Regions from separate parts of the Halobacillus sp. KGW1 genome, predicted to be linked through region 1. Evidence: riboswitches for the same ligand, from Rfam matches in the RefSeq annotation. Region 1 holds a riboswitch; each other region holds the start of a gene.
What was found. Region 1 has a riboswitch for cobalamin ahead of metE (5-methyltetrahydropteroyltriglutamate--homocysteine S-methyltransferase). Riboswitches for the same ligand answer to the same signal wherever they lie in the genome.
Positions count from the first base shown of each region.

Region 2: linked by a shared signal. The riboswitch ahead of AXG56_RS05720 (DUF4430 domain-containing protein) and the one ahead of metE (5-methyltetrahydropteroyltriglutamate--homocysteine S-methyltransferase) in region 1 are both predicted to bind cobalamin.
Region 3: linked by a shared signal. The riboswitch ahead of AXG56_RS17850 (ribonucleoside-diphosphate reductase subunit alpha) and the one ahead of metE (5-methyltetrahydropteroyltriglutamate--homocysteine S-methyltransferase) in region 1 are both predicted to bind cobalamin.
Region 4: linked by a shared signal. The riboswitch ahead of AXG56_RS17080 (hypothetical protein) and the one ahead of metE (5-methyltetrahydropteroyltriglutamate--homocysteine S-methyltransferase) in region 1 are both predicted to bind cobalamin.

Region 1 covers NZ_LSOC01000004.1:280,089-285,341, forward strand. Annotated here, with positions in the region: gene AXG56_RS16300 (deoxyribodipyrimidine photo-lyase) at 1-1,456, opposite strand, end outside; SAM riboswitch class I at 1,626-1,729, shown strand; cobalamin riboswitch at 1,784-1,968, shown strand; gene metE (5-methyltetrahydropteroyltriglutamate--homocysteine S-methyltransferase) at 2,114-4,414, shown strand; gene AXG56_RS16310 (cryptochrome/photolyase family protein) at 4,461-5,253, opposite strand, start outside.
Region 2 covers NZ_LSOC01000002.1:982,252-987,504, forward strand. Annotated here, with positions in the region: gene AXG56_RS05705 (hypothetical protein) at 1-870, opposite strand, end outside; gene sigX (RNA polymerase sigma factor SigX) at 863-1,399, opposite strand; gene AXG56_RS05715 (ECF transporter S component) at 1,500-2,024, opposite strand; gene AXG56_RS05720 (DUF4430 domain-containing protein) at 2,031-2,432, opposite strand; cobalamin riboswitch at 2,580-2,757, opposite strand; gene AXG56_RS05725 (ATP-binding protein) at 2,807-4,585, opposite strand; gene AXG56_RS05730 (response regulator transcription factor) at 4,585-5,253, opposite strand, start outside.
Region 3 covers NZ_LSOC01000005.1:74,410-79,662, forward strand. Annotated here, with positions in the region: gene AXG56_RS17835 (pyridoxamine 5'-phosphate oxidase family protein) at 1-56, opposite strand, end outside; gene AXG56_RS17840 (alpha/beta fold hydrolase) at 291-1,175, shown strand; gene AXG56_RS17845 (class I SAM-dependent methyltransferase) at 1,244-1,921, opposite strand; cobalamin riboswitch at 2,114-2,291, shown strand; gene AXG56_RS17850 (ribonucleoside-diphosphate reductase subunit alpha) at 2,433-4,667, shown strand; gene AXG56_RS17855 (ribonucleotide-diphosphate reductase subunit beta) at 4,686-5,253, shown strand, end outside.
Region 4 covers NZ_LSOC01000004.1:462,724-467,976, reverse strand. Annotated here, with positions in the region: gene prpB (methylisocitrate lyase) at 1-162, opposite strand, end outside; gene AXG56_RS17090 (bifunctional 2-methylcitrate dehydratase/aconitate hydratase) at 178-1,620, opposite strand; gene mmgD (citrate synthase) at 1,685-2,800, opposite strand; gene AXG56_RS17080 (hypothetical protein) at 2,839-3,039, opposite strand; cobalamin riboswitch at 3,203-3,400, opposite strand; gene AXG56_RS17075 (SDR family oxidoreductase) at 3,566-4,216, shown strand; gene AXG56_RS17070 (DHHA1 domain-containing protein) at 4,356-5,253, shown strand, end outside.

The DNA of each region.
Region 1 (5,253 bases):
TCTCTCTTTTCCTTACACCCTTGCGAGAACCATGTTTCCTAAGCTGTTTGCCAGCCTCGTCTTCAGCTGTTTGCGACTCCTTCACAGCCCATAAGGTATCCCGTGCTTTCTTCGTTGCTGCTTGGATATCGATCATGGGAGCCGGATATTCCAAGGAGGCAAACGAAGGAAGCTTCCATGGCTCGTGAATGAAAGACGCAGGAATGCCGCGAAGCTCCGGAATATAAGTCCGGATAAAAGCCCCGCCCGGGTCGTGGTCGAGTCCCTGTTTGACAGGATTATAGACTCGGATGGTATGGAAACCTGTCGTACCAGCCTGCATCTGCATTTGGCTGTAATGGATTCCCGGTTCATAATCGAGGAACAACCCCGCCAGTGCACGGGCTGGTTTTCGCCAATCCAGTCTTAATGTATGACAGGCAAAGGAAACGACCATCGCCCTGGAACGAAAATTGATCCAGCCAGTCTCATGAAGGGCACGCATGGCGGCATCGATCATCGGGAATCCGGTACTTCCTTGATACCAGCGGCGGAATGCTTCTTCATTCCATTCCTCGTACACTTGATCAAAAGCAGGATTCATCGACTCTTCCGCGATTTCGGGCTCATCCTCCAAACGCTGGATGAAATGGCAGTGCCAGTAAAGACGGGACAAGAAATTCTCCAGCTGCTTTCTTTCTCCCGCATCGCTGCATGCCCTGATCTTCATCCAAGTCTGCTGGACAACGAAGCGGAGGGATATGTTTCCCCAGGCAAGATATGGAGACAGACGACTTCCAGATCGTGCTGATTTCAGTGGTTTCGATATGTGATAAGAATAGGAATGGAAGCGTACCCTTAAAAAGCTGTCCAACGTCCGATGTGCTTCTTCCACTCCTCCCTTCTGTCCTTTATCAAGCGTCGAACCGCCGACATACAGCGAGTCCAATTGGTCCAGATTCAACGTCAACACGGATTCCTTTTCCGGGACGCAAGGGATTTTTTCCGGTACAGGAAAGACCGGATGCTTCATGAACTGTTCCCAGCGCTCAGAAAATCCGTCCCTTGAGTTCAAGCCACGGAAGACTCCGAATGGTTGATCTTCTTTCATGGTTAACCCCTTTTGCTTCATCCACGACCTTACTCTCTGATCTCTTGAAAACGTGACCGGTGTTCCATTTTCTTCATGCGCATGCAGAGAAAACGGACCATATGTCTCGTATATCTCTTCCAGCACTGTTTCCATCTCCCCCACAGCGACGAATAACCGACCGCCTCTCTGCTTTAACTCCTTCTGCAGATCATGGAGGCTCTCTTTCACAAATTGATAATGGCGGGCAGACAGCTCCTGCCCCTGCCAGATGGAAGGTTCTGCAACGTAAAGCGGAAGAACCATGTCTCCCGACTGTACCGCATTATATAATGGTGCATGATCATGGAGACGAAGGTCCCGCTTGAACCAGACGACACGCAACAAAATAACCAGCTCCCGAGTAGTAATACCCTACATTCTACCTTTTCGATAGATTTTTTTCACCCGTTGATACTCGCCCCTCTCCATCCTTTTTCTAGAAAAAATTGTAGAAGAGCGGATTGACACCCTATTTTTCTCATGCTAGTATGCTTGTAATCAATCCAATAGCAATCTCTTATTCAGAGTGGTGGAGGGACTGGCCCTACGAAACCCGGCAACCGATCGATATGATTGTGGTGCTAATTCCAGCAGAGCAGATGCTCTGAAAGATAAGAGAGGTCCGTACAATCAGAACCTCTCATACAAGAGGTTCTTTTTTTATTATTCAACTGAATAATCTGTTCCACAGGTGCCGGGGTGTCCCCCGGCTTAAAAGGGAAGACCGGTGAAAATCCGGCACGGTCCCGCCACTGTAATTGGGAGCGGAGCTGCAGCAGCCACTATCATAGTCGATGGGAAGGCGCAGCCCGCCGTGATCATAAGTCAGGAGACCTGCCTCTGGAACCCGCACTAGGTCCTACGAGGAATAGGCAGGTGTTGACAACGGGATTCGTCTACCCTTTTTTCGACGTATCCTTCCCATGTCACTCCGTCGTCTCTCTTTGTAGGTAAGAGAGATTTTTTTATTGGATTGAAAAACAACTGCAGGAGGAATGGGAAATGAAACAAGCACGAAGTTCAGCAATTGGGTACCCGCGTATCGGGGAGAAACGGGAATGGAAGAAAGCTCTGGAGCGCTATTGGAAGAAAGATACGACAGAACAGGAGCTTGTGGAAGAACTGACTGCCCTCCGACACAAGGATTGGAAGAAACAAAAAGAAGCAGGGCTCGATTTGATTCCGGTCGGTGACTTCAGCTATTACGACCACGTTCTGGATACATCCATCATGTTCGGGATCATTCCCAAGCGTTTTCAGGATACGGAACCTACTTCACTGGAAACGTATTTCAACATCGCCCGTGGCACAGAATCAGCGGTAGCCTCCTCCATGACAAAATGGTTTAATACCAACTATCACTATATCGTCCCGGAAATTGAAAAGGATACAAAACCGGTGCTTCTGGAGAACAGGCCTCTCCGCTATTATAAAGAGGCGAAGGAGCAGCTCGGCATTGATGGAAAACCGGTGCTGCTAGGGCCTGTGACCTACTTGAAGCTTGCCAAGGGTTTTGATAAGCAGCCGTTCGAACAAGTGCTGCAGACACTGGTACCGCTCTACATACAAGTGCTTCAAGAATTGGCCGCAGAAGGAGCAGCTTGGGTTCAAATCGATGAGCCGATTCTTGTTACTGACTTATCGGAAAAAGACCTCCGCTTCGTTCAATCGGTTTATGACACCATTTCTAAAGAAGTGAGCGGCATCAAGCTTTTGCTTCAAACATACTTTGAAGCGGTGGAAGCTTATGATTCCGTCATTCAACTTCCTGTAGATGGCATCGGCCTTGATTTCGTGGATAATAACGGCCAAACCCTGTCCCAGCTCGCTGAACACGGCTTTCCGAACGATAAAGTATTGGCGGCGGGAGTGATTAACGGCCGAAACATCTGGCGAAACGATTGGAAACACACATGGCAGATCACGGATGCTGTCAGAAAGATCGTGCCGGAAGACCGCTTGATTCTCCAGCCTTCCACCAGCCTGCTTCACGTGCCGGTGACGACCGAATCGGAAACGAAGCTGGCATCTGACCTGAAACAGGTCCTTGCCTTCGCTGATCAGAAACTGGAAGAAACGGTTCTTCTGACGAAGGGCGTCAATCAAGGAAAAGCAATCATCCTGCCGGAGGTGGAGAAACATTCCCGGAACTGGAGATCCTTTGCGGATTCCGAAGGCCGCTCGAACGAGAACGTACAGCAGGAAGTAAAACGTTGGAAAGACAAACATCCGTCCCGTGCCTCCGAATTTTCCAATCGAAAGAAGGTACAGGAGGAAAAGTTCGCTCTGCCTCTGCTCCCGACAACGACGATCGGCAGCCTGCCCCAGACAACAGAAATCAGAAAGGCCCGCGCCAACTTCCGAAAAGGTGCATGGAGCGAAGAAACATACGATGCATTCGTAAAGGAAAGGACGGCCGAATGGATCGCCAACCAGGAAGAGGTCGGCCTCGACGTCCTTGTTCACGGCGAATTCGAGCGGAATGACATGGTAGAATATTTCGGTGAGAAGCTGAACGGTTTCGCCTTTACGGAATACGCCTGGGTGCAGTCCTACGGCTCCCGCTGTGTGAAGCCTCCCATTATATTCGGAGATGTATCTCTACCGGCTCCTATGACGGTGAAAGAGAGCGCTTATGCACAGTCATTGACCAACAAACCGGTCAAAGGGATGCTGACTGGGCCGATTACCATCCTGAATTGGTCATTCGTGCGGGAGGATATCCCTTTTGCAGAGGTTACGGAACAAATTGCTCTTGCTCTCCAAAAGGAAATCCGTGCTTTAGAAGACGCAGGCATTGGAATGATTCAAGTAGACGAGCCGGCACTACGTGAGGGGCTGCCGCTGAAATCCAATAAACAAGCGACGTACCTTGACCAATCTGTCCGCGCCTTTTTACTTGCGACCGCTGCAGCGGCAGATGAAACGCAAATCCATACGCACATGTGTTATTCGGAATTCGGCAGAATCATTGCCACGATTGACAAACTGGATGCGGACGTCATTTCCATTGAAACTGCCCGCAGCCATGGGGAACTGATTGAAGCTTTCGAAACGTTCGCATACGATAAAGGTATCGGACTCGGCGTTTACGACATTCACAGCCCGCGGATTCCAAGTGTGGAAGAAATGGAACAAAGCATCCGTCGTGCTCTGAAAGTGCTCGATCCACGCCAGTTCTGGATCAATCCCGACTGCGGATTAAAGACACGCGGGATCAAGGAAACACTTGCTTCCCTTCATCACATGCAGCAAGCTGCTCAAAACATACGCGAGCAGCAAAAGACAACCATTCTCCAATAATATAGAAGAAACCAAACGGCACACCTTCCATCGGTGTGCCGTTTGGTTATGCCTCAAGCGTCCCTTTCGTCAGCTGCTGCTTAAGGGACGCTGCTTTCTTCTTAATTTCTTTTTTCTTCTCTTCCTCCCGCTTCTGCCATTGACTGTAGATCAATTTCATTCTTGGATTATCCTGCAGCTTATCGGCATGCCTGTCCAGGAAATCCCAATACATCGCGTTGAACGGACAGGCATCATCTTCTGTTTGATGCTTGACGTTAAACTCGCAATGCTTACAGTAATTACTCATTTTCTTAATGTAAGACCCTGAAGAAACATACGGCTTCGTCGACAGCAATCCTCCATCAGCATAAAGAGCCATGCCGAGCACATTCGGAAGGACAACCCAGTCATAGGCATCGACATACATTTCATTGAACCAATCCGATACCGCCTGCGGAGAGATACCGAACAAATTGGAGAAATTCCCGATGATCATCAACCGTTGGATATGATGGCCGTAACCTACATCGATCACAGGACGGATCGCTTGTTCCATGCATTTCATTTTCGGCTTTCCTGTATAAAAAAATGCCGGTAGTTCAGCCTCGTGACCGAGTTCGTTTACAGAAGCGTAGCCGGGCATTTTCTTCACGTACACAGCACGCATATATTCCCGCCACCCAAGTATCTGTCGGATGAAGCCCTCCACGGCGTTCAGCGGTGCTTCCCCTGCAGCATAGGCAGCTTCTGCCTTTTCAATTACTTCCTCAGGATTCAGAAACCCTATATTAATAGAAGAAGAAAGCAGTGAATGGGACATGAACGGATCATCCAACAGCATGGCATCCTGATACGTT
Region 2 (5,253 bases), on a different contig from region 1:
GACGGACAAACGAACATGATCTGGAATTGGAGACTCAAGCTGTGGAAAAGGAGCATTCTTTCCCATCTCTGTAAGGAGATCCGAAAAGTCTGCATCATCATCTGCTTGTACGGGAGTGAGCAGCGATTTTGTGGAAGCATCATAGTGATAAATAAGAAAATAATACGTTTCTTCTGAAACTACAGGCAGTTTATCGGTCACACCATAATTACCGATGGCAACCTGTTTCCCGTCAGAAGTCTTCACATCAACGGAATCTGAGGCATATCCGGATAATTCCCACCTCACACTTTCCACGACAGACCTAGCCCATGAACTCCCGCTGACTTGATAGTTCTCAGGAAATACCGCTCTCGCTTTTCCATTCTCTTCATCTATCTCGTAATCCACTTCAGGAACAGTACGCGGAGAAAGTCCGAAAGTGTCTGGGTCCACTCTCGTTTCTTCGGAAGCGAGTGTGATTGGAATGACGAACTCTCCATTCCTGTCCGGGAAGGCCTGCACCCTCATCCCGGATTTGCGGGTATCTGCAACCAGTGACAGTGTATGTGTCGGCATATCCAATCCAGCTCCTTCCAAAACGGGTGGTAATGGGACAAATTCCCCTTCCCTCGTGTCTGTTTGCTGCGCCCCTTGTTCAGGAAGGGGCTGCAGGATTTCCTGAACAAACGGGAGAGAGACTGCAAGGAGAGAGAGAACGGTAAGAATAGATAATAGAGGAACAATCCGGTGCCGCTTCTTCCTCACACCACGATTTATCCTTCTTTCAACAGCGCGATACACCTCCCCCTGCTCCCTTTTGTCTTCCAAAGAAGGTAACTGAGAAAGCCACTGCTTCACATCCTGGTCTGATATTTTTTTCTTACTCAATGTCTCCTCCTCCTTCCCTCGCTTTTTCTATATGGGTTCTCAAGGCTTTCATACCACGATGCTGCGTCGTTTTCACTTTGCTTTCACTGAAAGAAAGAGCCTCTGCTGTTTCCTGAATGGACATTCCCTGCAAATAGCGGAGTATGAGCACACTCCTCTGATTAAAAGAACACTTATCCAAAGCTCTGTACATTTCCTTCACCTCTTCGTTCATTACAGCCACTTCCTCAGGCAGAGGGAGACCATCGCGTAAGCTCTCCTTATTCTTCGTCCAATCAAATGTTTCTATAATACGATCCCTTTTTCTCTTCTGCTTCCGAAAATAGTCGATGGCCACGTGACGGGCAATGGAAAGCAGCCACGTCTTTTCTGAGCTTTGCTTTCGAAAGGAATGATAGGATTTTATGACACGTATGTACACTTCCTGCACGAGATCTTCTGCAACAGCACGGTCCTTGACCATATAGATAAGAAATTGAAATAAATCCCGGTGATGTTGCTTATACAGTTCATCAAAGAACGATTTCAAAACAGTACCCCCTGAATCACCTATGTATATAGTCGTAACAAATAGGAGATCGTTACACTACCTATACTAATACGAAAAAAAAAGAAAAAGCTACCCTGTTCTAGGGCAGCTTTCCTGCTGGGTCCAATCTATGGTTTGTTAATGGGTAACGTCTGAACAACCGTCCTAATACAGGAGCCATAACAATCAGAAAAACAGTGTTTGAAACCGCATGATTGATGTCCATAGGAATCCCTGCCAGATAATAGGCCCAGAAGGGCTGTCCTGCGACATGCATCGTGAGAGACAGGACAAAGCCATAGAAGATACCACTCAAAAAACCATATACAGATAACAACCATACCGGAAGCTTAGGAAGAATCTTACCTAAGATACCTGCTCCGACACCGATTAAACCCCAGGCTGTTATCTGCCATACGGTCCACATACCCATGCCGAGGAGGAGGTTGGAAGTCAGTGTCGTTACGAAAGCAACCAGTACACCTCCAACTGGACCCAGCCAAAATCCGGCGATGATAATAATCGCCGTTACAGGCTGGACATTAGGAATATTGGCAAGAGCCATTCGGCCCGCAACAGCTAATGCTGACAGCATGGCAATCAACGTCAGTTTATATGTGTTCATAGTTGGTCATTCCCACGCATGATAATCGAAGGTAACCTGATCTCCATCTTTCAATTCATAATCTTCTGCGCCGACTTGACCTTCTTCTCCATTGACGGTGTACATCCATGCTTTCTTTTCATCGCCTCCAACACCTTCAATGGAGTTGATGAATCCTCCGGACTGTTCCACTTTGAAATTGTCCTCCATCACCTCCATCAGATTCGCACCTTCTTCGGCAGTAATTGATTCAGAAGCAATTTCTTCGGCACCATTATCTTGTGAAAGCTCCACCTCTACGGTAATTTCCTGTTCCTGCTGTTCGGTCGTTTCTGCACTCTTTTCTTCATCTTCCTGCGCGCCGCATCCTGCCAAAACACCGACGGCAAGGAAGGCCGCCATCATCAGGCGATACCATTTCTGTAACATTTTTTTCTCCCCTTCTGTCTTTTTGAGGGTTTTGAGTAGCCACAAATAAGAGCCTGCCCCTGTTGGGACAAGCTCTAAGACGAACCAATAGAAGCGGGACTGGCCGCCATTCACCGATCGGTTGCCTCAAATACTCAATCCTCGAAGTATTGAAACGCGAGATCAGGCAGGTCTACTGACTCGTGCGTCATCCTTCCAAGGCTCCTTCCCGTTATCCACAGTGGATCCACCTTTTCGTCGGCACTCACAGTTGCGAGGACAGTTCCGGTTTCCTTACCGGATTCCCATTTTAAGTCTTTCAGACACCTGAATTCTCATTTTATACAGTTCCTTTTTAAGCGTACACGAAACCGTCACAATTGGCAATAAGGGGATTACCCATGAATGAAAGGGATGCGGAAGGTAAAGGTCGTCCCTTCCCCAAGCCTGCTGTGGACGCTGATCTCCCCGTCGTGCCCCTCGACGATGTTCTTTGCAATGGCGAGACCGAGACCGGTTCCTTTCTTATAATCCTTCGTTTTTCGCTTCCTGGATTTGTCCGCCTTATAGAAGCGTTCAAATACAAATGGCAGGTCTTCTTCAGCAATGCCCATACCGCTGTCGTTTACCGAAGCGACCCAGTCATTCCCGTCTGGAACGACCGTCACATTTACTTCTCCGCCTTCTTCCGTGTGGCGGATGGCATTATCAATCAAGTTCGTGAACACTTGTTCAATACGATCCGGATCAAAGGTAAGCCTGCCGAGTTCAGGAGCAAGATCAAGCGTAAGGTTCACCTGTTTATCACCTGCCAGACCACTGAACTTCCGGATAATCTTCTGCATATACGGTCCCATTTCGATCGTATCATGAGCGAGCTGAATATGCCCCGCTTCCATACGGGCCAAATCCAGCAGCTCGTTGACCAATCTGCCGATCCTGAGGGATTCATCATGAATGATCTGAGCCAGCTCGTTTTTGTCTTCTTTAGTTTCTGCAATATCATCCACAATTGCCTCGCTGTATCCCTGAAGCATAGAAATTGGAGTGCGTAGTTCGTGCGAAACATTGGCTATAAAATCTTTACGAAGCTTATTTAGTCTCCGTTCTTCCGTCATATCACGCAGAACCGCGACGGCGCCACGAACCTTTTCCCTGTCATAGAGAGGGGTCATAATGATCACCCATGAGCGACCTTGTACGGATACTTCCACCATGGATTCATGTTCCTCTGTTATAACACTTTGAAAGAGCTCTTTTAAAGGCTCCGGCAGACGAAGCTCCTCTTCCTTATCCCGGGACGGATCCCGTTCGAAATCAGCGGCTTTCAAATACTGCTGGGCTGGAGGGTTCGTTATGAGCACATCTCCTTGACGATTGATGGTTATGACACCGTCCGCCATGGAACGCAGGATCCCTGAGAGTTGTTCTTTCTCTTGATTCAAAGCATTAATATGAAATTTCAACTCTCTTCCCATCCGATTAAAAGCCATGGCAAGCTCGCCGATTTCATCATGCGTTCGGATCGGGATTTTCGTATGAAACTCTCCCTTAGCGAGTTCCATAGCTCCCTTTCTCATTTTAATAAGTGGAGCTGTTATTCTCGTAGACAGGAAAAAGGCAAAAATTGTAGTTAAAATAATCGCGATCCCTGCTCCAAGAAATATGATTTTCGTCGTTTGCTCCGAGGTCTCTTCTACGGTGTCGAGCGATTGATAGACAAAGACCGCTCCAGAGCTATTCTCAAGAGGTGTTCCAACTACCATCACACCGGAGGCATGCTCCTGCATATCTGCAATCTTTTTGACGTCTTTACCGTTTTCCATAACGGCCCGAAGTTCAGGGTCCTTCCGAAACCACGCATCATCAAGCTGCGGCATCGCTTCGGATTCACTTTCAGCGAAAAGACTGTCGCCGGGTCCCCAGACAATGACTGCGCTGCTCGCTGGATCTTTAACTAAAATAGTCGATGAAAGCAGAAGGTCTTCATCAGATTCATAGCGGTCGACAACTTGAGAGATCTTGTCGGCTGTCTGAAGCAGATCGCTTTCCGCTTCGAGTATGTGATAGTTTTGGAAGAACTCAAGCAGCAGAATGGTAAGGATAAAAAGGACGAAGCATACAAGCAGGAGGATGGTGAACCAGAGTTTCCCGACAACACTCCGCCAGAACATCAGTCTCCGCTGACCTCGAACTTATATCCGATTCCCCAAACAGTCACAATCATCCCTGCAGCTTCCTGAGAGACTTTACTCAGCTTCTCCCTCAGGCGTTTGACATGGGTATCCACCGTTCTTAAGTCACCAAAAAACTCATATTGCCATACTTCCTTCAACAACTGCTCGCGGTCGAAAACCTTGTCTGGTGACTGCGCCATAAAATGCAACAGCTCGTACTCTTTCGGAGTCAGGGAAACTTCCTCCCCTTCCGCAGTCACCCGGTGGGCATCATTGTCGATAGTCATATGCGGAAACACCAATACATTTCTCGCCTGCGTATCTGTTTCCAGGAATTTGGTCGAGGATGCTCTCCGCAACAATGCCTTCACACGCAAAACTACTTCCCTCGGACTGAACGGCTTGACTATATAATCGTCTGTACCGACCTCGAATCCTTGAACCCGGTTGGCTTCTTCACCTTTTGCGGTAAGCATGATTACTGGAGTAGCTTTTTTCTCTCTTAATTCCCGACATACATCTATCCCGTCTTTTCCGGGCAGCATTAAATCGAGTAAAATGACGTCATAATCATTGTTCAGCGCTTTTTGCAGAGCTTCTTCTCCATCCTCTGCTTCATCGATCTCGTAGTGCTCTCTTTCCAAATACATGCGGATCAACCGACG
Region 3 (5,253 bases), on a different contig from region 1:
ATTTTATGTTGTTCCATAATCTGCTTAATCTGGCTCTTTAATTCATCTTGTGTCAATGCAAACAAGCTCCCTTCTCCATATATGCTGCTCTGTCTTTCATACATTTCCAGTTTTCCCCGATAAACGAGAGCTAAACACAAAAATATGCCGTCGGTCATGACACAGCTCTTTAAGGGCAAGCTAAGAAGACCCGTTTCTGCACATGGATGCGCAAATTTGCATAAAATCGTTTTATCCAAAGCCTTCCTTGTTTTACACTGAAGGAAAGACAGGATTCGGGAGGAACAACCATGACTTTACAAATGAAAAATTGGAAATGGCTTTATATTGCATTGGGTTCTATATTTGTAGGGCTGCTCATCCTGATGATCAATTCAAAATCGAGCAGCTCGGAACCGTACCCGCGCGAAGAAGTAACACCGACCTTATTCATTCACGGGTTCAAAGGGGGGCCGAGGAGCTTCCAGACCATGATGGACCGGATGCAGTCCATGAATTGGGGAAAAAAAAGGATGACGGTCTATGTAGCGAACGATGGTACCCTCTCCATCCAGGGAAGCTTCCCCCAGACAAAGAACCCGTTTGTGCAGATATTGTTCGAAGATAATCGCGCCAGTATTTCCAATCAAACAAAATGGGTCGAAAACGTGATGATCCAGCTTCACTCCCGCTACAATGTTCAACAAGTAAATATTATCGGACATTCCATGGGCGGGTTAGCGTCGATCAATTATTTACTGAACGAACCTGCGGACGGCGTACCTGCCGTTAAGAAAGTTGCTGCTATCGCCAGTCCATTTAAAGGCATTCGGAAAGATTCCTATTTTGAATCCAATTACGGGGCCGCAACCGTGGATTTGAGACCAGACTCTGATGCTCTCCAGGATATGGTTAAGAATAAGGATCATTTCTCAGATAATGTAGACGTCCTTGCGGTGGCCGGAATCATCAACAAGGAGTCCCCGGAGCAGGAGCACTGGGATGGTCTTGTCCACGCCTCAAGCGTCCACGGACTGGAAGACATCGTTCCATTCGGCCGTTACTACGAAGAGAGAATTTACCAGCCTCAGGCAACCCACTCCGGCCTCCATGAGCTTGCGGAAGTCGACAGAATAGTGGCTGAATTCTTGTGGGAAACAGTACCCATGCGTTCGACAAGCGGTGAGCATCCTTAATCCAACAAAAAAAGTCCGGAGTTTGCTCCAATGCGCCTTGATGCATTGGTAAGCAACTCCGGATTGTTTTATTCTTTTTCGAAAATAAATACCCACATGAATGTAAGTGCCTGCTTTAATTCTTCTTCAAGCCCCTCCAAGAGACTGTCCTCGACACCACGCTTGTAAACCCCTTGTCCAGCTATTGATCTCCACCCTGTCTCTTCTGCCATCTTCTTCAATTCCCACGGCATCATCGTATTGCATATGACTTGTTCCCCGAACAAGCGGCGATAGCTGTTGGTCCTCGGCATTGCCGTCGGACCAAGCAGTGCGATACAAAGTCTTCCCCCAGGCTTCAGTATCCGCTTCATCTCATTAAGCCCCTGTGAAGGAATCTCCGTCCATTCCAATGAATTGACCGCCATGGCACTATCAAACGAATCATCTTCGAAAGGTAGAGCAGTTAGATCCCCCTGGACGAAGGTAAGTCCTTGTTCCCTGACTCTGGCATTCGCCTTATCAATCATGTCTTTCGACAAATCAACCCCTGTGACCTCATATCCTTTCTGCCAAAGCCGGAAAGATCCATAGCCGTCTCCACAGCCGAGGTCGGCTACTTTTCCTTTCAGGATATGATTCTCAAGAAAGGGAAGGATCGTACTTCGACTTCCTTCGTCCCACATTTCCTTGCTTTTTGAACTCCACATCCCGGCACGGTCGTCCCACTGCCTTTCTGCTTCTTTATGCCAATCGAACTTAACCATTTCCTCACTCGCCTTTCCGCTTCTTATATATATTTCTTCTTATAAAATTATACCTTACACCAATGCGCTGTGTCTGGGTTTTGATGCTTGGAGGTATTTGTTGTAGAATGGAAAAGGCTTGAATGTTATTTCGTTGTCCGTTATGATAGAAACACAAGATAAGCTAATAAAATTAATCTGAACAACTACATATAGTATTTGCGAACAGAAGATGCCACAAGGCTTAATAGGGAATCCGGTAACCAATCCGGAGCTGCCCCCGCAACTGTACGCATCCGCGAAATGGAAGATTCCACTGTGCCGCGCACGGGAAGGACCAGAGTAAGATCGGATGCCAGCCAGGAGACCTATCTTCGTTCGGCAGAGTTTCAACTTCTTCGGGGATTGAGAAGATGAAGCGATGGAACGAGGACTTTTTTGTGTCTCGCATCGTTTCATGGTTTCATCCACTCCCTTTCCCGGAGTGGATTTTTTTATTTTATATGTAGATATCAGATCAAGGAGTGAAACCATGAGCGTATCAGCAATTAAAGACCAATGGAAAGAAAGATTAGAAGCTTGGAAAACCGAGTTCCCTATGCTTGATCTGGATCGCATCATCCATAAAATTCCTAACTTAGGTTTTGAACATATGACGGAACAGGACCAGCGCCACGCTCTTATTCTCGAGTGTCTGGCTGAGGTCGATGAAATGGAACCGGATTGGACATTTGCAGCCAGCAGAATGCTGCTTGAGCAGATGTATGAGGAAGCTTCCAGTAACCGCGGAACAAACAAGGAATATGAAGATTTTCATGGTCTAATCTGCACGTTGATTAAGAAAGGCATCTATTCCGAGAAGCTGCTTACATATTACTCAGAGGAAGATATATACCAATTAGAAAAAGCACTCGCCCCTGAACGTGACCATCAATTCACCTACATTGGTTTGAAGACATTGAGTGACAGATATATTGCAAGAAGTAAAGAGAAAGAAGTTTATGAACTTCCTCAAGAGCGCTTTATGATCATTGCAATGGTCTTAATGTCACAAGAAGAAGCACCAAAACGGTTGGCACTCGTAAAAGAAGCCTACTGGGCTTTGAGTCATTTATACATGACTGTAGCCACCCCGACTTTAGCAAATGCGGGGAAACGTTATGGTCAGCTGAGCTCCTGCTTCATCGATACGGTAGATGACAGCCTTCAGGGCATCTACGACAGCAACACAGACATCGCCAATCTCAGTAAGCACGGAGGAGGGATCGGAGTCTATCTCGGCAAAATCCGCAGCCGCGGCAGTGATATCCGTGGATTTAAAGGGGTTTCCTCCGGCGTCCTTCCTTGGATGAAGCAGTTAAACAATACAGCCGTGAGCGTCGATCAGCTCGGACAGCGTCAAGGTGCCGTCGCTGTATATCTTGACATATGGCATAAAGACATTTTCCCGTTTCTTGACAGCCGATTGAACAACGGAGATGAACGGCAGCGGACGCACGACCTGTTCACAGGCGTATCCATTCCGGACATCTTCATGGAAGCAGTGGAGAATCGGGAAGACTGGTACTTGTTTGACCCTCACGAAGTACGCAAAGTCATGGGATTTTCGCTGGAAGATTATTTCGATGAAAAACGCGGCGAAGGCTCTTTCAGAGATAAATACCAGGCATGTGTAGAGAACCCGGAGCTTTCCAAAGAAACTGTGCCCGCCATTGAAATTATGAAACGGATCATGGTTGGACAGTTGGAGACCGGAACACCATACATGTTCTATCGGGACGAAGTAAACCGGATGAATCCAAACAACCATGCCGGCATGATTTATTGCAGTAATCTGTGTACAGAAATAGCACAGAATCAAAGACCTACCACTCAATCCGAACAATACGTGGAAGACGGGAAGATCATTACCGTCCATAATCCTGGTGATTTCGTCGTGTGTAACCTTTCCAGCATCAATCTGGGCCGTGCGGTTCCAGCCGGTGTGCTTCCACGTTTGATTGCAATCCAAGTACGTATGCTCGACAACGTAATTGAACAAAACACCATTCCTGTACTACAGGCGCAATTGACCAATCAGAAATATCGCGGCGTAGGTCTAGGAACCTTCGGCTGGGCCCACCTGCTTGCAAAGAAGAAGATTGCCTGGGAATCAGAAGAAGCACTCGCCTATACAGAGGAAGTGTACGAAGCGGTTGCTTATCACGCGATAGAAGCAAGCAGTGAGCTGGCTCAAGAAAAAGGAAGCTACCCTCTATTTGAAGGTTCTGACTGGCAGACCGGGGAATTTTTTGTTAAACGATCGTTTGACCAAGACCGCACATGGAACTGGAATGAGCTGAGAAATAAAGTAGCGACACAAGGAATGCGGAACGGATACCTGCTCGCTGTCGCTCCAAACTCCAGCACTTCCCTGATAGCAGGAAGCACAGCAAGCATCGATCCGATTTTCAAAAAGTTCTACTCAGAAGAGAAGAAAGACTACAAGATTCCAGTAACCGCACCAGAGCTCGATCACACGACTTACGGGTATTATAAATCCGCTTACGATATTGATCAGCATACTAGCATCAAGCAGAACAGTATCCGCCAGCGATTCATCGATCAGGCCATTTCCTTCAATATGTATGTAAGAAATACCATTCAGGCGAAAGAACTCCTCTCCCTGCATTTGGATGCATGGCGAAGCGGGATGAAGACGACATATTATACAAGATCGACTTCCAGTCAAGGCGAATACGACGACTGTGAATACTGTTCATCATAATAAGGAGGGACACCTATCATGCGCACAATAAACAAAAGAAAACTGGTGGATCATGAAGCTCCCAATGCTTCAACAGGTATTGTTAACGGCAGAAGCTCAAACGTATTGAACTGGGATGATACCCGTTACGCCTGGGCTTACCCTATGTATAAGAACATGCTTTCGAACTTCTGGATACCAAACGAAATCAATATGAGCAATGATCTAAAGCAGTGGCCCGAACTTACGGAACAAGAACAGGCTTCCTTCAAGAAAATCATCGGTCTCCTTGCTTTTCTTGATTCTATCCAAACCGATTACTCAGGTAAAATAGCCGACTACCTTACAGATTCCAGCCTGTCTGCACTCATGCAGGTCCTGGCCTTTCAGGAAGTCGTTCATAACCAATCTTATTCCTATGTCCTGTCCACTCTTGTCGATCAAAGGGAACAGGAAAATATATTCGAATACTGGAAACATGACGAAGTTCTCTTAGAGCGGAATCAGTTCATCACGGATGGATATCAAACTTTCGATGAGGACCCTTCTGTTGATACCTTCTTACGTTCCATCGTTTATGATGTCGTTTTAGAAGGACTATTCTTCT
Region 4 (5,253 bases), 180 kb from region 1:
ACCTGATAAGTAAAGGGCCTTGAACCCGACGTCTTTGGCTATTTTGGCAGACATGCCGTCATGGGCACCGGGAATCCTGAGCAGTTCCTGTTCTTCCATCAATCGCTTGAACGCTGCTGCTCGTTCCGGCTGGGTCGATGTAGGTTCCACTATCCATGTCATGATACGTTCTCCTCCTTATATACGGAATAATTCCATGAATTGAGGCACGGATGTATCGACTAATTGGTCGTAATCCTCACATCGATTCAGAATCCGGTTCACCTGACGGAATGGGAAGCGTGTCTTCAAATTGTCCTGGAACTTGTTCAAAAGAAGCGGGATTCCCTCATCCCGGCGTCTGCGGTGGCCAAGGGGGTATTCAATTGCCACTTGTTCAGTGCAGGAACCGTCTGTAAAGAATACCTGAACAGCATTGGCGATCGAACGTTTATCCGGATCGAGGTAATCGCGGCTGTATTCCTCGCACTCCACCGTTGTCATCAACCCTCTTAGTCGGTCGATATCCGGATTCCGGGCCGTGTCATCTTCATAGTGGTCGGCGTTCAGGGTGCCGTAAATCAATCCGACAGCTGTGATGTACTGCAGGCAGTGATCGCGATCCGCAGGGTTGTGCAGCGGTCCTTTCTTATCAATGATCCGAATCGCCGATTCATGGGTGGTGATGGTAATCCTGGCAATGTCGGAAAGTCTGTCTTTTACTTCCGTGTGGAGCTGGACGGCGGCTTCCGCAGCCGTCTGGGCATGAAACTCGGCTGGGTATGCGATTTTAAACAGGATATTCTCCATGACATAGGAACCGAGCGGGCGGGCCAGTGTCAGCTTTTTCCCGCTGAACAGGACATCCTGAAAGCCCCACCCTGGCGCAGATAATGCTGTGGGATATCCCATTTCTCCTTTTCTCGTCATTAAAGCCAGACGGACACCCCTGCTTGTCGCATCACCGGCAGCCCAGGATTTCCGTGATCCGGTGTTTGGCGCGTGGCGGTATGTGCGGAGACTGGAATTATCGACCCATGCCTGCGAGACGGCATCGGTGACTTCTTCCTTCGTCCCGCCGAGCATCGCTGTAACAACGGCGGCTGTTGCGACTTTTACGTAAAGGACGTGGTCCAAACCTTCTCTGTTCAGGCTGTTCTCAAGTGCAAGGACACCTTGAATTTCGTGGGCCTTCACCATGTTCACGAGCACGTCCTTCATGTGGAGCGGAGCTTCCCCTGCGGCCAGTCGCCTCCTGCTGATATAGTCGGCGATGGCCAGGATTCCTCCCAGGTTGTCGGAGGGATGCCCCCACTCGGCAGCGAGCCACGTGTCATTGTAGTCGAGCCAACGAATCATACAGCTGATATTGAAGGCGGCATGAACAGGATCCAATTCATAGGAAGTCCCCGGGACACGCGAGCCGTCAGGAACGATAGTACCAGGAACGATGGGACCGAGGTGTTTCGTGCATTCCGGGTATCGAAGGGCGAGAAACCCGCAGCCAAGCGAATCCATCAGGACGTACTGGGCTGTCTGCAACGCTTCCTCGCTGGTAACTTCTTCGTGAACCGCATAAGCAGCGATTTCCTCCAATAATGGATCGGTTTCCTTGAGGGTATTCATTTTCACTTCTTCCATTTCATCTCCACCTTTACAAAGAATATGTACCATACAGCCGGGCAGGCAGCCCGGCTTTCTTCCTTTATGGATGCAGATCCCGCGGGCCGGAATAAAGGACACGGGGACGGAACAACTTGTTGTTGGCGTATTGTTCTGTGACATGGGCACAGAGGCCGAGGGTTCTTGCAGCAAAGAAGATCGGCGTGTACAAAGCGATTGGAACAGAAAGAAGGTAATAGACAGGAGCAGCGTAGTAATCCAGATTCGGATATAGATTTTTTTCTTCTTTCATGACGGCTTCTCCTGCTTCGCACATGTCAAACAGGTCTTCACGTTTTTTTTCTTTTGCGAGTTCCCGAAGAGCTTCTTTCATGAGGGAAGCCCGTGGGTCCATGCGATTCCTATACACTCGATGACCGAATCCCATCACCTTTTCTTTCTTCTGGAGCTTTTCATAGAGCAGGTGACGGAATCCGTCGGTCGTTTTTCCTTCAAGCAGCATATGCATGACCGCTTCATTCGCACCGCCGTGAAGATTCCCTTTTAAGGAGGCGACGGCACCGGTCAAGGCACCATACAAGTCGGCATTCGTCGATGCGATGACCCGGGCGGTGAAGGTCGAGTTCGGCATTTCGTGCTCGCTGTAGAGCAACAGGGAACGGTCGAAGAACTTCACCTCCTGCTCCGATGGTATCGTACCGGTGATCATGTATAAGAAATTCGCGCTGTAAGAGAGTTCCTCCCTGGGCTCGATGACCGGTTCCTGCTGCAGGATGTGGTAACTGTTAGCGACGATGTTCGGAATTTTAGCCAGTAAACGCAGCGCTGTCGTACGCATGACCTCCGGTGAGTGGTCTTCCAGCCTTTCATCGTGGCCGGCAAGGGCGGAAACGCCTGTCCGCAGCGCATCCATCGGGTGTGTAGAGGACGGAAGCTTTTCGAAAAGCGTAAAAAATCCTTGCGGCAGGGAATATTCCTTTATTAAAGAAGCTTCGATATTTGATCGTTCTGCACCTGCAGGGAGACTGCCGTGAAGCAGAAGATGAATCAAGTCTGTATAGGTCTTACAGCCGGCAAGCTCAATCAGTTCATAGCCGCGGATGACAATTTCCTCATTCTCTGTATCCAGGTAGGAAAGCTGCGTCTCTGCAGCAATCACACCATCAAGACCAGGTCGATAGATCATTTGATCAGGCATAGACATCCTCCTTATAGTAACCGCTTACAAAAATAAGATCAGGACAGCGAATGCTTACCGAAAAGTTCTTCGCGGACAAGGGCGTATGCTTTTTCTAAACGAATTCGTTCTTCCGAGTCACGGCATTCCTTCTGCCATTGTTCGAACGTCTCCTCCAGTGTACTTGGAAGAGCGGCGTAGAACTGATTCATAATAGATGCTTTAAAAAGGTCGATATAGCTGTCTATCGGATCATTCATAGAGACACCTCTATTTCATTCGGAAATAAAGCCAATAAAAAAACAACTTCCCCAAGAAGTTGTCAAGCTGCGTTCTTCATAGGAAAAGCAAATAAGATCCGCAGCCATGCGTATCCATCCTTCTCCTGAAACGGCACTTCACACCCCCTATCCTCGTAGGTACATGATGTTCGCTGAAACGGGCAGGTCTCCTGGCTTATGATCATCGCTCCCTGAACCCTTCCCATTCCCGCCTGATGGCGGGGACAGTGGTCCTTCAGTTCGCTCCCAATTACAGTTGCGGGACAGCACCGGCTTTTCACCGGTTTCCCTTTTAAGCAGGCAGCATTTGTGCGCCTGCACCCGAATCAAAACGTATTCAGTTGTCACAGTTCAATATATCAAACAATCCATAAATAAACAATATTTTCCTTTCTTCCCCGTGGTAGGAACAGCTGGGATGTTTGCTTTTTATAAAAAAAGGTTACATATCTTACAGGTGAACAAACTATACCATGTATGTTTTCCATAGAAAGGATGAGTGAGAGTGAAAGTTCTTGTAGTAGGTGCAAATGGTCAAGTCGGTAAACATCTGGTTGAGAAAATCCAGGACAGCGAAAAAGTAGAAGCCGTCGCTATGATCCGCAAAGAGGAGCAGGCGTCCTACTTCAAAGATTTAGGAGCCGAAACGGTCCTTATTGACTTGGAAGACGACACGGAAACCATTGCAAAAGCGTTTAAAGGAGTGGACGCTGTCGTATTTACAGCGGGATCCGGTCCGAATACCGGCCCTGATAAAACAGTAATGATCGACCTTGACGGTGCGGTGAAGACGATCGAAGCATCGAAGCAGGCAGGTGTGAAGCGCTACGTCATGATCAGTTCTTTCGATACGACGCGGGAAGCGATTCAGGAAGCACCGGCTTCTTTCGCTCCTTATGTCATTGCGAAGCACTATGCAGATGACTGGCTGCGACGAACGGATCTGGATTACACGATCATCCACCCGGGAATGTTGACGAACGATGCGGGTACGGGTGAAGTGGAAGCGGCTGAGAAAGTCGAACGCGGGGAAATTTCCCGTGAAGACGTGGCGAGCGTCATTCTTGCGACATTGGAAAATGAGGCAACAATCGGTAAGGAATTCCAAGTGGTCGGGGGAAATACGACCGTCCGCGATGCTGTAGGATCTTTATAATTATCAGGAAGACTCTCGAAGGCTCTGCTGGAAACAGCGGAGTCTTCTTTATTGTTTCGTCGATTTCCCGGGAAATATGTGGCGGCACCATGTGAAAAAATGCTACGATTCCCGTAGGATATACATAGGAGGAAAGTATATGACACGGAAATTATATTATGAAGATGCTTATTTGACAGCATTTGATACAACCATTGCCCGTACCGGGCAGGATGATAACGGATTTTTCGTCATTCTTGAAGAAACAGCCTTTTATCCAACCGGCGGCGGCCAGCCGAGTGATCGAGGAGCTTTGAACGGAGCACCGGTTTCGGGTGTGGAAGAAGTGGACCGCGATATCCGTCATTATTTGGAGGAGCCGATGGTCGTCGGAGGTACCGTCCATGGGGAAATTGACTGGGCCAGACGCTTTGACCATATGCAGCAGCATTGCGGGCAGCATATCCTTTCTGCAGTCATGGAAGATCGTTTTCAGTGGCAGACGACCAGCTTCCATCTGGGTGAGGAAACGGTCACGATCGATTTGGATACTTCTGAGCTTCTGGAAGAAACGCTTACAGAAGCGGAAGCAGAGGTCAACCGCTTGATCCTGAAAAATATTAAGGGGGAAACAGCATGGATGACGGCGGAAGAGGCGGGGAAGTATCCTTTGCGTAAGAAACTCGCCGTCACGGAAAATGTCCGTCTCGTCATGATTCCGGGCGTTGATTATAATGGCTGCGGCGGAACACATCCGCAGGCGACCGGGGAAGTAAGGGCTGTCAAGCTTCTGGGCTGGACTAAGAATAAGGGTCAGGTGCGCCTGGAATTTGTCTGCGGAGAACGCCTGCTTGGACAGTTCGGAAAGAAACATCGACTGTTGACGGAGTTGAAGCAGCTCGTTGCCCGTCCCGAGGAGGCGCTGCCGGAGGAAATCGTTGAGCTGAATGAAAAAAGCAAAGAGAAGGATAAGTACATCTTGGATTTGGAGAGTAAGCTGATCGGCTATGAAGCGAAGGAGCTTGTGGAACAAGGAGAGCAGAAACAGTTTCTCTCTG